3 regions of the Streptomyces sp. NPDC058092 genome follow, and region 2 is predicted to be linked to each of the others. Evidence: riboswitches for the same ligand, from Rfam matches in the RefSeq annotation. Region 2 holds a riboswitch; each other region holds the start of a gene.
What was found. A riboswitch is a leader RNA that binds a small molecule or an ion and turns the genes downstream of it on or off. The one in region 2 is predicted to bind cyclic di-AMP.
Positions count from the first base shown of each region.

Region 1: another riboswitch for cyclic di-AMP. It lies ahead of ACFVV1_RS24250 (transglycosylase SLT domain-containing protein); the one in region 2 lies ahead of ACFVV1_RS26460 (NlpC/P60 family protein).
Region 3: another riboswitch for cyclic di-AMP. It lies ahead of ACFVV1_RS39255 (peptidoglycan DD-metalloendopeptidase family protein); the one in region 2 lies ahead of ACFVV1_RS26460 (NlpC/P60 family protein).

Region 1 is NZ_JBHVSY010000015.1:94,158-98,692, reverse strand. It holds partial or broken gene ACFVV1_RS24260 (ATP-binding cassette domain-containing protein) at 101-842, opposite strand; partial or broken gene ACFVV1_RS24255 (ATP-binding cassette domain-containing protein) at 963-1,577, opposite strand; cyclic di-AMP (ydaO/yuaA leader) riboswitch at 2,277-2,463, shown strand; gene ACFVV1_RS24250 (transglycosylase SLT domain-containing protein) at 2,468-3,235, shown strand; gene ACFVV1_RS24245 (hypothetical protein) at 3,363-3,656, opposite strand; gene ACFVV1_RS24240 (APC family permease) at 4,049-4,535, shown strand, end outside.
Region 2 is NZ_JBHVSY010000017.1:163,296-167,830, reverse strand. It holds gene pcrA (DNA helicase PcrA) at 1-1,829, opposite strand, end outside; cyclic di-AMP (ydaO/yuaA leader) riboswitch at 2,109-2,273, shown strand; gene ACFVV1_RS26460 (NlpC/P60 family protein) at 2,272-3,441, shown strand; gene ACFVV1_RS26455 (hypothetical protein) at 3,655-4,008, opposite strand; gene ACFVV1_RS26450 (NlpC/P60 family protein) at 4,365-4,535, shown strand, end outside.
Region 3 is NZ_JBHVSY010000045.1:5,122-9,656, reverse strand. It holds gene ACFVV1_RS39260 (SGNH/GDSL hydrolase family protein) at 1-551, opposite strand, end outside; gene ACFVV1_RS39255 (peptidoglycan DD-metalloendopeptidase family protein) at 741-1,688, opposite strand; cyclic di-AMP (ydaO/yuaA leader) riboswitch at 1,694-1,848, opposite strand; gene ACFVV1_RS39250 (alpha-galactosidase) at 2,142-4,241, opposite strand; gene ACFVV1_RS39245 (tyrosine-protein phosphatase) at 4,468-4,535, shown strand, end outside.

The DNA of each region.
Region 1 (4,535 bases), on a different contig from region 2:
GTGATGCCGACCGATTCCAGGAACGGCAGGTCGTGGCCGGCGATCAGCAGCGCACCCTCGTACGACCGGAGTGCGCTGGTCAGCTGACGCACACCGGCGATGTCGAGGTTGTTGGTCGGCTCGTCCAGCATCAGCAACTGCGGGGCCGGCGCGGCGAGCATCGTCGCGGCGAGCGCGGCACGGAAGCGCTCTCCGCCCGAGAGGGTGCCCGCCGGTTGTTCCGCGCGCTTCCCCTGGAACAGGAAGCGCGCGAGCTGGGAGCGGATGTGATTGTCGGTGACCCCGGGAGCCATGCGGGCCACGTTCGCCGCGACGCTCAGCTCCTCGTCCAGCACATCGAGCCGCTGGGGAAGGAACCGCAGCGGTACGAACGTCCTGGCCTCGCCGGACAGCGGAGCGAGCTCGCCGGTCAGGGTGCGCAGCAGCGTGGTCTTGCCGGCCCCGTTGCGCCCGACGAGTGCGATGCGTTCGGGCCCGTGCACCTGGAGGTTGCCCTGGCGCAGCCTGCCGAACCGAGGGCGCAGTTCGTGCAGGCTCAGCACGGCGCGGCCGGTGGGAACGGCGGTGTGGGGAAGGCTCACGCGGATCTCGGCGTCGTTGCGTACCGCGTCCGCGGCCTCCTCGCGGCGTTCGCGCGCCTCGCTGAGCCGCTCCTCGTGGACGCCGCGAAGCTTGCCCCCGGACTCCTGCGCGGACCGTTTCCGGCGTCCGGCGAGGATCTTCGGAAGGCCTCCGTCGGCCTCCGCCTTCCTGCCTTGGCGCTGACGGCGGGCCAGCTTCACATGGGTCTCCTCCAGTTCGCGTTTCTGCCGGCGCACGTCGGCCTCTGCGGCCCTCAACATCCGCCCGGCGGCCTCCTGTTCGGTGGCCAGGGCCTCCTGGTAGGCCGACCAGCCACCGCCGTACCAGCTCACGGACCCGGCGCGCAGTTCGGCGATGCGGTCCACGCGGTCGAGCAGTTCGAGGTCGTGGCTGACCACGACCAGTACTCCGGAGCGCCAGTTGTCGACTGCGTCGTAGAGCCTGCGGCGCGCGAACACATCGAGATTGTTGGTCGGTTCGTCCAGCAGAAGGACGTCGGGCCGTTCCAGCAGCAGGGCGGCCAGGCGCAACAGGACGGTCTCCCCGCCGGACATCTGGCCCACGGTGCGGTCCAGCTCCAGGTATCCGAGCCCGAGCGACCCCAGTGTCGCGAGGGCCTGTTCCTCCACGTCCCAGTCGTCGCCGATCGTCTCGAAGTGCTTCTCGTCCACATCCCCGGCCTCGATGGCGCGCAGCGCGTCGCGACGCTCGGCGATGCCCAGGGCCTCGTCCACCCGCAGTGTCGTGTCGAGGGTGATGTTCTGAGGAAGGTGGGCGAGGTTGCCGCCGACGGTCACCGAGCCCTGGGAGGGGCACAGCCGGCCGGCCAGCAGGCGCAGCAGTGTGGACTTGCCCGCGCCGTTGTTGCCGACGAGGCCGGTGCGGCCCCGGCCGATGCTGAGCGAGAGCCCGTCGAAGACGGTCGTGCCGTCCGGCCACTGGAAAGACAGGGCGGAGCAGGTGAGGGAGGCGCTGGGGGTGGTGGGTGTCGCCATGGTGATCCTCGCAGTCGTGAGCGCGGTGAAGGGGGCTTCGTATGCGAGCACCACGCAGCGACCGAAACGGGAACAGGTACGGCGGTCCAGAAGATCGAGGGACGGCTCATGCACCGAGGTCGCATCCACGCGGGGTCACGGGCAGGAGGAAACACTGCTACTGCGTGACGGGCGCACGACCGGAGTCGTACGGCGCGATGATCGCGAACCTCAGATGCGCAACGTCCACCTCTATCGGAGACAACAGGACAGCTCGACATCTTAACGATCCGGCGGGCGGAGGGCAACGCCTCGGTGCCGTGCGGGGGAGTGGCACGCGCGGACGGTCGGCCGGTCCTGCCGGGTGTGGCCGGCCCGACGGCGGTGCACCGGAGCGAGAACATGCGAAGAGCCAGTCAAATGTCTAATATGTGCGATTTCGTTAGACATGAGCTCTTGGGCAACAAAGAGGCATTTAGGGGGAGTTGCGATCTCTGAGCATTGCCCGAAATGCCCCTTTCTGACGCTGTGTGGCGTGAGTCACGTTCAGGCCTCGCGATGTCGTGGCGCGCCACCCGGTTCCCTTCTGTGCAAGGAAATTTGGCATTGCGATGTGAGGTGGCTTACTTCCCGTTCCGTGATTCGATCTTGCAAATGAATTGTGATCAAAAAATAGGGGCTTGTTCCCTTCGGTATTTCTCGCCTACGGTCACCGTCAATCCGGACGGAACGCCGAATCCTGCCGCCGTCCGAGAATCCAACCCAGTCACGTACGGCAGGAGCGGGGGACCCAGGTAAGCCGCCGAACCGGTATCCGGAACGGCTCGGGGTGAAGTCGCAATTGCATGCGGCCAGACATCTCCAGTCTGAACCCGACAGCTCACCTCGTAGGCGACGGAGAGGAATTCGCCATGCCCACCACGGGTAAGTACCGCCGTCGCAAGCCCACTTCGCTGACCCGCGGTTTCATCGCCGCGACCACGGGCGGAGCCGCGCTCGTGCTGCCGCTGTTCTGCGCCGGCTTCGCCTCGGCCGCGCCGGCCCAGGCTGCCACCGCCGAAAAGGCCACGGCGCCGGCCGCCGCCACCGCCAAGGAAATCTCCGTACAGAAGGCCGCGCCCACCACCTATTCAGTGATCTCGGGTGACACCCTTTCCAAGATCGCGAAGGGGTATTCCGTCAGCGGTGGCTGGCAGAAGCTGTACGAGGACAATCGAGAGACCATCGGTGACAACCCCACCCTGATTCACCCGGGCATGAAGCTGACCATCGGCGCCAAGGCCGGGTCCAGCGCTTCCACTGGCGTATCCGCCGTGAACAACGTCGCGGTATCGACCCCCGCCGCCCCCGCCAAGTACACCAACAATCTGGACGGCTGGATCAAGGAATCGCTGGCCGTCATGGCCCAGCACGGCATCCCCGGCAGCTACGACGGCATCCACCGCAACATCATGCGCGAGTCCTCCGGCAACCCCAGGGCCATCAACAACTGGGACTCGAACGCCGCCAAGGGAACGCCGTCCAAGGGGCTCCTGCAGATCATCGCCCCGACGTTCCGTGCCTACCACGTGCCCGGCACGTCGATGGACAGCTACGACCCGGTCGCCAACATCACCGCAGCGTGCAACTACGCGGCCGACAAGTACGGCTCGATCGACAACGTGTTCGGCGCCTACTGACGCACAACGACTCCTGACGGCGGTTCAGGACCGACGGGTTCACGAGTTCACGGGGCGCCGAGCAGGCCCCTCGTGAAGGACCGCACCCGCCGGTCAGGGACCGCCGTTCGGCCGCTTCCAGGGGCACCTACTCCGGCCTCCGGAGCGGTGGCCTGGGAACCGTGGCCGCTGCTCCTTCACGGACGGACTTCACCACCGCGTCGTGAAGGCGTCGGCTGTCGTCCTCGGAGCAGCACGGCACGGGGCTGCCCGACATGGTGAACCAGTCGATCGCACCCGTGTACTGCACAGTCACCTGGGCTACGTCATCGGCCCAGGTCGTGTGAACCGTCAGGTCCCCGGACAGGACGCCGACCTCGTCCGTCAGCACGCCACCATGCCCGGAGAACACACCGCGAGTCGTCCATGACGCCCAAGCCATGACTCCAGGCTGGCACCAAGTCCGTGGATGCGCACCCGCAGCCGGAGTGTGGGCACCCGAAGCCCGGTCGACGCGCACCCTCAGCCGTCCGCGCGCCGCGGTGCTCCGGGACGCCCACACCCTTCCGGATTCTGGAACGGGCGAAACTTTCCACCGGATTTCGCTGCGGTTCCCGCACCCGCCGATCGCCAACAGGATGACGCACTTTCAACGCCAAACCGTTGGATCGGATCGCCGAAACAACGAATTCCGTAGGTGAACAGCTCTTGACCTGCGGAACTCGTCAGGATTGCATGTCGCGCTGGGAGCGACGAAACCACTCACCACGTCCTCGTCTGGAGGCGATACCGCTCCCGCGCTCAGTCACCGCACCTGTTGATCGGAATCGCACGATGACCGAAACGCTCAGCGCTCCCCAGGCGCTGGCCCCCGCGACCGGCCCCATCCCACAGAAGCTCAAGCGTTCCATCGGCGTCGTGGGCGCAACACTGCTCACGCTCTCCTGCGTGACGCCCGCTTCGACACTCTTCGTGGTCGTACCGGACCTGTTCTCCAGCCTCGGCACATACACCGCCCTGACCATCGGCATCGGCTCGCTGCTCTGTATCGCGGTCGCCTTCTGTTACTCGGAACTGGGCACCCTCATCCCCAGTGCGGGCGGTGAGTACGCCATGGTGTCGACCATGGCGGGACGGCTGGCCGGGTGGCTCGTCTTCGTGCTCTCCCTGCTGGTCGTGATGATCGTGCCCCCGGTCATCGCCATGGGCACGGCCGACTACCTCGCTCCCGTGGTGCACATACCGGCCCCCCTCGCGGGCGCCGGAGTCATGGTGCTCGCCACCCTCGCAGGGCTCCTGGACCTGCGCGCCAACGCGTGGA
Region 2 (4,535 bases):
AGCGCGACCTTCTCCAGGAATTCGGCGAGCGTGCCCGCGCCTTCCTCTTCCCCCCGCTCCTGCTCGAATTCGAGGGCGACGGCGGCGAGTTCCTGAAGGTTCTCGATGCGGGTCTCGTCCTGCGGGTCGGTGGACGCCTGGAGCTCGGCGAGATAGCCGGTCCGCTCCAGGACGGCTTCCAGGACCACCGCCGGGCCCGCGCCGGACTCGACGATCGTGCGCAGCTCCTCCATCAGCGTGTTGAACCGCTTGACGGCATTGGCCGACCGGGCCGCCATGCCGTACGCCTCGTCGACCCGGCGCAGCGCCTGCGGGAAGGTGATCTTCTCGCGCATCGACAGCGCGTCGATCATCGCCTCGGCGCGGTCGCCGATGCCGCGTTTGGGCACATTGAGGATGCGGCGCAGCGGGACGGTGTCCTCGGGGTTGGCGAGGACCCGGAGGTAGGCCAGGACGTCCCGGACCTCCTTGCGCTCGTAGAAGCGCACGCCGCCGACGACCTTGTAGGGCAGGCCGACGCGGATGAAGATCTCTTCGAAGACCCGGGACTGCGCGTTCGTACGGTAGAAGACCGCGACGTCGCCGGCCTTGGCGTCGCCCGCGTCGGTCAGCCGGTCGATCTCCTCGGCGACGAACTGCGCCTCGTCGTGCTCGGTGTCGGCGACATAGCCCGTGATCCGGGCGCCGGTGCCGGCGTTCGTCCAGAGGTTCTTGGGGCGGCGGCTCTCGTTGCGTTCGATGACCGCGTTGGCGGCGGACAGGATCGTCTGCGTGGAGCGGTAGTTCTGCTCCAGCAGGATCGTGGTCGCGTCCGGGTAGTCCTCCTCGAACTGGAGGATGTTGCGGATGGTCGCGCCGCGGAAGGCGTAGATCGACTGGTCCGCGTCACCGACGACGCACAGCTCGGCGGGGGCGTCGACCTCGCCGGCCGGGCCGACCAGTTCGCGTACGAGGGTGTACTGGGCGTGGTTGGTGTCCTGGTACTCGTCGACGAGGACGTGCCGGAAGCGGCGGCGGTAGTGCTCGGCGACGCCGGGAAACGCCTGGAGCAGGTGGACCGTCGTCATGATGATGTCGTCGAAGTCCAGCGCGTTGGCCTCGCGCAGCCGGGACTGGTACATCGCGTAGGCCTGGGCGAGGGTCTTCTCGAAGCCGTCCGATGCCTGGCCGGCGAAGGTCTCCTCGTCGATCAGCTCGTTCTTCAGGTTGGAGACCTTCGCCGTGAACGACTTCGGCGGGAAGCGCTTCGGGTCGAGGTCGAGATCGCGGCAGACCAGGGCCATCAGCCGCTTGGAGTCGGCGGCGTCGTAGATCGAGAACGACGACGTGAAGCCGAGCTTCTTCGACTCGCGGCGCAGGATGCGTACGCACGCGCTGTGGAAGGTCATGACCCACATGGCGTTGGCGCGCGGTCCGACGAGCTGCTCGACGCGCTCCTTCATCTCGCCCGCGGCCTTGTTGGTGAAAGTGATCGCCAGGATCTGGCCGGGGTGCACCCCGCGCTCGGCGAGGAGGTGGGCGATCCGGTGGGTCAGCACCCGGGTCTTTCCGGAACCCGCCCCGGCGACGATGAGCAGCGGGGAGCCCGCGTGGACCACGGCGGCGCGCTGCTCGGTGTTCAGCCCGTCGAGGAGCGCCGCGGGGTCGATGACGGGGCGGTGCGCGCCGTCGCGGTAGTACGCCTCCCTGGGCGGCGGGGGCCCGTCGAATACGCCCGCGAAGAGGTCCTCCGGCACCGCTTCGGGTGCGGAGTCCTCGGGGGGCGGCGGGGGCTCTTCCTCCGAGTGCTGGAGGCCGGCCAGGAAGCTGTCGTCAAAGAGGCTGCTCATCGCTTGTCGAGTCTAGGCCGCCGCAACGACACACGACGGCCGCATGCCGAACCGCACCCGGGCCGCGTGCCCGCCCCACCCCGCGACCGGGCACGCAAAGAGAGCGGACACCCACTCCCGGTGAGGAATTCCGGGCCTCCGTCCGCCCCTGCCGCCCCACTTCGCCGAGGTCACGAAAATGTATCGGGCATATCGAACATCAACCTTCACAGCAGCACCGTGGGTTGGCTAGCGTGCTCGTCCGGGCGGCCCGTACCCCCTGAGGCGAACCACGCCGAGCGGGCGCCCACGCCGAATCCGGGCTGCCCTCGTGGGAGTTCGGAACCGGGGACCCACACGCAGTACCGGGGTGAATCGGTCCTTTTCCCCATGCGGACCGTAGGGCAGCCTTCCGTTCCGCCCGAACCCGACAGCTAACCCGGTAGGCGGTCCACGGAAGGAGATGCCGACCTTGGCGTCGCATCGCAAACCGCGCACCCGGATGCGCACCACCGCACCGGCCGTCGGGCTCACGACGGCCGCACTGGCGTCCGTGACCCTGCTCTCCACGCAGAGCGCGACGGCCGCCCCCGCCCCGAAACCCGGCATCGAGGACGTCCAGAAGAAGGTCGACGACCTCTACCGGCAGGCGGGCACCGCGACCCAGCAGTACAACCAGGCGAAGGAAGCCGCCGCCACCCAGCGCACCAAGGTCGACGCCCTGCTGGATGATGTCGCCAAGCGCGCCGACCAGCTCAACGACGCCCGCAGGACGCTCGGCACGTACGCGGCCGCGCAGTACCGCAGCGGCACCATCGCGCCGAGCGCCACCTTCTTCCTGGCCGACGACCCGCAGTCGTACTTCGACCAGAGCCAGCTGATGGACCGGATGACCAGCCGGCAGCAGAAGGCGATCACGGACTTCCGTACGCAGCAGACCAAGGCGGCGAAGAAGCGTGCCGAAGCGGTGCAGAGCCTGGAGACGCTGACCACGACGCAGACCACGCTGCGCACCAGCAAGCAGGACGTCCAGAAGAAGCTGGGCGAGGCGCGCGCGTTGCTGTCGAAGCTGACCGCCGAGGAAAAGGCGCGGCTCGCGGAGCTGGAGCGGAAGAAGGAGGCGGAGGCCCGGCGCAAGGCGGAGGAACTGGCCAAGCAGCAGGCCGCCGCCAAGGCGGAGGCGGACCGCAAGGCCGCGGAGGCCGCGAAGGAAGCGGATTCCGGCAGCGGTACGGGCACGGGCAGCGGTACGGGCGCCGGCACCGGCTCGGACAGCAGCGCCACCGCCAAGGCGGAGCAGGTCCTCGCCTTCGCCCGGGCCCAGATCGGCAAGCCGTACGTCTGGGGCGCGACGGGCCCGTCCTCGTACGACTGCTCCGGGCTCACCCAGGCGGCGTGGAAGGCCGCGGGCGTCGACATCCCGCGCACCACCTGGGACCAGGTGAAAACAGGCACCCGGGTCGCGACGGCGGACCTGCGCCCGGGCGACCTCGTCTTCTTCTACGACGACATCAGCCACGTCGGCATCTACAAGGGCGACGGGATGATGATCCACGCGCCGAAGCCGGGGGCGAATGTGCGCGAGGAGTCGATCTACTACATGCCGATCTACGGCAGCGTGCGGCCGGCCTAGCGGTTCGCGTGACCATCGGCCGGGGCGTGAGCCGACATCGGCCGGGGCGTGAGCCGGCCCGCGCCCCGGCCCGCCCGCGCCCCGGCCGATTCAGGACCCGGGTCCGGCTCAGGCCCCAGGCCTCAGGCGCCTGGCGCCTGGCGCCAGGCGCCAGGACAGCGACCTCAGACCCCAGGCCCCAGGCCCCAGGGCAGCGACCTCAGGCCCCAGTTCTCAGGTCCAGAGCGTGGCGATGAAGATGTTGGCGAGCGTCAGCCCGCCCACGGCCGAGAAGGCGCCCTTGTCGACCTTCTCCTCGTCCCGCTTGATGTAGACCAGCGCGAGGACGACGACCAGGAGCAGCAGCTTGACCCCGATCTTGATGTTGTTCACGGGGTTGTCATCGGCCTGGTTGAGCCCGACCAGTGCGACACCGGTGACCAGCATCGTCAGCGCGCCGTGGAGCATCGCCGGAACGAACCGGGCCGTGCCCGCGCCCATCGCCTTCATCTGGGTCAGGAAACCGCCCAGCAGAGAGGCGATACCGATGATGTGCAGGGCGACGAAGACATGAATGAGTACGTCCATGAGGCCGCAGCCTAGCCCCGCCCATATCACCACTCCGCAGGCAGGTACGGCTTCCTGCCGCTTCGCTCGCGTCTGCACCAATTGCCTGACTCTGGTGCAATTTTTCCGATCGATTGGCGACAGTGCCGCGCCAAATTCGGGCAATAGGCGTCATTACGACTCTTCCCCGTGCCCCGGGTTTAGCGTCCTGACCAGGTGACCGGCCTCACCGCCGCTCCGCACCCGGACGGCACACCGGTCACCCCGCTGGGAGATCCGGCGGCGGGCCGCTCCCCCGTTGGCGACCCGCCGCCGGACCTCCGGCGGGCCCGCCGGTAGTCCCCGACGGGCAGTCGCCAGGAAGGACGCACGCCCCCGTGGCAGCGCACCGGAAACCCAAGCAGCGCCCGTACACCGGCTCTGCTGCCCGCACCGCGGCCGCCCTCGCCTTCGCCGGGGCCGCCACCGCTGCCGTACTACCGGGGTCGGCGCACGCCGACCCCCAGCGAACCCCCGCCCAGATCAAGGCCGAGGTGGACCGGCTCTAC
Region 3 (4,535 bases), on a different contig from region 2:
AGGTCGAGGACCGGGCAGTCGTAGCGGTCGGCGATGGACCGCACATGGGCGGTGTAGGTGGCGATCTTGCCGCGCAGATGACGCAGCACGGGAACGCCACGGGTGTCGAAGCCGGTGGTGACCATCACGGAGCCGACCGATTCGGTCAGCTCGGCGACCGCGCGCTCGAAGCGCTCGGCCACGTCGTCGGGGTCGGTGCCGGGCCTGATGATGTCGTTGCCGCCCGCACAGAAGCTCACCAGGTCGGGTGCGAGCTCCTTGGCGCGCGGCACCTGCTCCTCGACGATCTGGTCGAGGAGGCGTCCGCGTACGGCGAGATTGGCGTACCTGAAATTCCCGTGCGCGGAGCCGTCGGTGCTCGATTCCGCATCGGGGTCCGGGAGCTGGTCCGCGAGAAGTACCGCGAAACGGTCCGCCCAGCCGACGAAGGTCCCGTCCGGACCGCGGTCACCCACTCCCTCGGTGAAGCTGTCGCCAATCGCTGCGTACGACCCGATGACGCCATGTCGGTTGATGACGCCACGTTGATTTTTTCTCGAATCGTCTGCCACAAACGCTTATCCTGCACCGCCGAATGTGACCTACGCGACCGTAATAAGGGGTTGACGGGTGGTGAGATAGACCACCCGGTCAGGTTTTGGTAAAGGGGGAATAAGCAGCAGGGGCGGTGCGCCGCCGCGCACCGCCCCTGCTGTGTTGCTCAGGTCATACCGTGTTGGTCAACTGCCCGTTCGTTCGGCTCAGACGTAGATGCCGTGCGAAGCCAGGAAGGCGATCGGGTCGATGTCCGAGCCGTACGCCGGGCCCGTGCGGACCTCGAAGTGCAGGTGCGGTCCGGTGGCGTTGCCGGTGGCGCCGGAGAGGCCGATCTGCTGACCGGTGCTCACGGACTGGCCCGCCGAGACGGAGATCGAGGACAGGTGGCCGTACTGCGAGTAGCGACCGTCGGTGTGCTTGATGACGACCTGGTTGCCGTACGCGCCACCCCAGCCCGCGGTGACGACGGTGCCGGAGGTGATGGACTTCACGCTGGTGCCGGTGAAGACGGGGAAGTCGATCCCGGTGTGGCTGCCGCTGGACCAGTTGGAGCCGGAGGCGCGGTAGCCGGTGGTGTGGTTGCCGGGGACCGGGTGCGCGTAGCCGGAGCTGTTGCTCCGAGCGGCCGGGGCGGAGGTCTTGGACTCCGTGACGGTCGACACCTTGGCCGGGGCGGACTTGGCCGGGGCGGACTTCTTCGCGACCGACGAGGGAATCGAGGGGGCCTTCGACGGGAGGGCCGCGCCCGTACCGGCGCCGGTGGGCGCGGAGTCACCCGACGCCTTGCCGCCGAGCGTCAGCTTCATGCCCGGGAGGATCAGGCTGGGGTCGTCGCCGACGACCTCGCGGTTGTCCTGGTACAGCTTCTGCCAGCCACCCTCGATCTTGTGCTCGGCGGCGATCTTCGACAGCCAGTCGCCGGAGACGACGGAGTACGTCGTGGTGGCGGTCTGCTTCTGCGCGACCGGCTTGGCCGGAGTGGCGTGCGTGGCGGCGGCGGAGACCGACTGCGGGGCGGCGGCCGGGGCGGCGTTGGCACCGGTGGCGCCGAGCAGCGGCAGCGCGATGACGGCGCCGCCGGCGCCTGCGGCGACGACGCCACGGGCAATGGCGCGGGTCTTCGTACGACGGTGCTTACCCGATATGGGCATGAAGTGCTTCCTCTCCGGCGCCTACGAGGTGAGCTGTCGGGTTCGGGCTGGAGATGCCCGGCCGCGCTGAGCGCGACTTCACCCCGAGCCGGCCGGATTTCTCCGATCGGCGGCCTACCTGGTTCCCCCGCTCCTGCCACACGATGAGTGGATGCGAATTCCGGGCGGCGGCAGGATTAGGCGGTCCGTCCGGATTGACGGTGACCGTAAGCGAGTCGGGACGGCAAGAACAAGCCACTGGTTCCGTTCCGGAATCCCCGCCAGGAATTCGGCGCTGAATTCCGGTCACACTCCGTGGATTAGGGATCTTGGCTTTCCGCGCCGCGCACGGAATACCCGGCCGCCCCGCCAGTACGCACCGTCACGGATATGATCCCGCTCACGAGCGGGCAACCATCTGCCGTACATATGGGGCAAGTTCGGCCAAATCAACCCATTACGGACATGTCATGCTCATCGTTCGCGCCGAAGCCTCAGCACCCGTGCGTCGAGATCCCCCCGAAGCCCGGTGTGCAGCCCCTGATGAAGCAGTACCGAACCGTGGTGCACCGCCCCCGTGTCCAGGCAGGTGTACGTCGCCGCGGGGTCGAGTCCGCGCAGTCGCAGGGCCGGGGGCCGCTCCCCGTACCGCTGCGCCTCCAGCCACATCAGGACCACGGCCTCGTCCCCGTGGACGTACTGGACCGCGCTGAGCCCACCACGCGGGGCACGCAGCCGGTACAGCGAGCCGTGCTGTACCACCGGCCGAATCTCCTTGTAGAGATCCACCCAGGTCCGCGCCTCGGCCAGTTCGTCCTCGCTCCACTCGGTGAGGTCACCACCGACCCCGAGCACACCGGCCATCGCGCTCACAAAACGGAAGCGCAGTGAGCTGACCCTGCCGTTGAGCTGGACGTTGGGGCTGTCGGTGACCCAGGCGGCCATCACCCGGGCCGGATGGATCTGGCCGAAGCCCTCCTGGATGGCGAGGCGGTCGAGCGGGTCGGTGTTGTCCGAGGTCCACACCTGGTCCGTACGGGACAGAATCCCCAGATCGATCCGGCCGCCGCCGCCCGAGCAGGACTCGAAGGCGACCGAGGGGTGCGCGGCCCGGAGCCGGTCGATCAGCGCGTACAGGGCGTCGACATGCTCGATCCAGATCTTCTGCGGATACTCCTCGCCCGGCCAGCCCGCGTCGGTGAAGGAGCGGTTGAAGTCCCATTTCACATAGTCGATGCGCGCGCCGGAGAGCAGTGCGTCCAGCTGTTCCCAGAGATATTCCCGCACATCGGCGCGGGCCAGATTGAGCACCAGTTGATTACGGAACTCGGTCCGGGCCCGCCCGGGGAAGTGCTGTACCCAGTCGGGGTGTGCACGATAGAGATCACTGTCGGCATTGACCATTTCCGGCTCGACCCAGATACCGAACTGCATGCCGAGACCGTGCACTTCGTCGGCGAGCGGCCCCAGCCCACCGGGAAAGCGGTCCGGATTCGGCGTCCAGTCGCCCAGCCCCGCCCGGTCGCTGGTGCGCTGCCCGAACCACGCGTCGTCCACGACGAACAGCTCGACACCCATCGCGGCGGCGCGCTCGGCGAGGGCGCGCTGCTGCTCCTGCGCGATGTCGAAGCCCGTCGCCTCCCAGGAGTTGTAGAGCACCGGCCGCAGACTCCCTGCGTCCGGGATCACCTGGGCCAGCTGCCAGGCGTGCCAGGCCCGGCTCGCCCCGCCGAACCCCGCCGCGCTCCACAGGCCGGCGAAGACAGGTGTGACGTACGACTCCCCCGGCGCGAGCAGCAGCAGCCCCGAGTCGTCGTGCCCGGCGCCCCCGGTGATCTGCACGAGCCCGTCGGGCAGCCGCTGCACGGAGATCCGCCACGACCCGGACCAGCCGAGCGCACAGCCGTACACCTCGCCGCTCTCCTCGGTCGCCGCACCGTCCGCGTCGAGTGAGACCCACGGCAGGTACTGATGCCCGGTGTGGCCGCGCCTGCTGGAGATGACGCTCTCGCCGTACGTCAGCTCCGCCCGGGCGAGCCGCGACTCCGCCGCCCAGCGGCCGTGCAGCCGGCTCAGCCGCCAGCCGTCGCGGGCCGGCAGCGCCCAGGCGGCCGCGTCGGCGCGCAGCAGCTCCAGCGGCGGACCGTCCGGCCCGGCGTGGGCGACGGTGGCCCAGCGCTCGATGACGTCGCAAGCGTCCCGCATCCGGTAGTGCAGGGTCAGGGCGAGCCGGTGCACGGAGTCGGTGAAGCCGATGCGGAGTTCGTCCCCGTCCACCGTGGCGTCGGCGAAGGCCCACTCCGTACCGCGGACCTCCGGGGTCCGTACCGAGAGGGCCGGGCGGACGAACCGGGGGCCGCCCTCCACCGGGTACTCCTCGCGGCCGTCGAGCGGGGACTCGAAGCCCCGGACGGGCTGCTCCGGCGCCGCGGCCAGCGCCTCCGCCGCGGCCAGGGAGATCCGCGGACCCCAGTGCAGATGGACCAGCTCGTCCCGCTCCGTGAGCCGCAGTGCGTAGCCGCTGCTCGCCCCGGTGAGCAGCCAGGTCCGGCCCTTGCCGCCAGTCTCGATCATCGCGCCCCCACATTCCAACAGTTCCGCACATCATCGACCGTTGCCGGGTCGGCAGGCAACGGTCGGGCAAGGAATTCACCGGACGGATTCGCCACAGGAGCAAGGGGGTTCGCTGCGGTATCGACAAGGAATGAACGAGATGATTGCCTGAGGAATCCATGTCGTATCGTCGCGGGAGTGGCCCAGTCGGCGACTCACGTCGGCGCCAGACACTCCAGGAGACACTGTGACGCAGCAGTTGCCGCAGACCCCGTCGACGGAACCCGAGCTGGCGGGCGTCCGCAACTTCCGCGA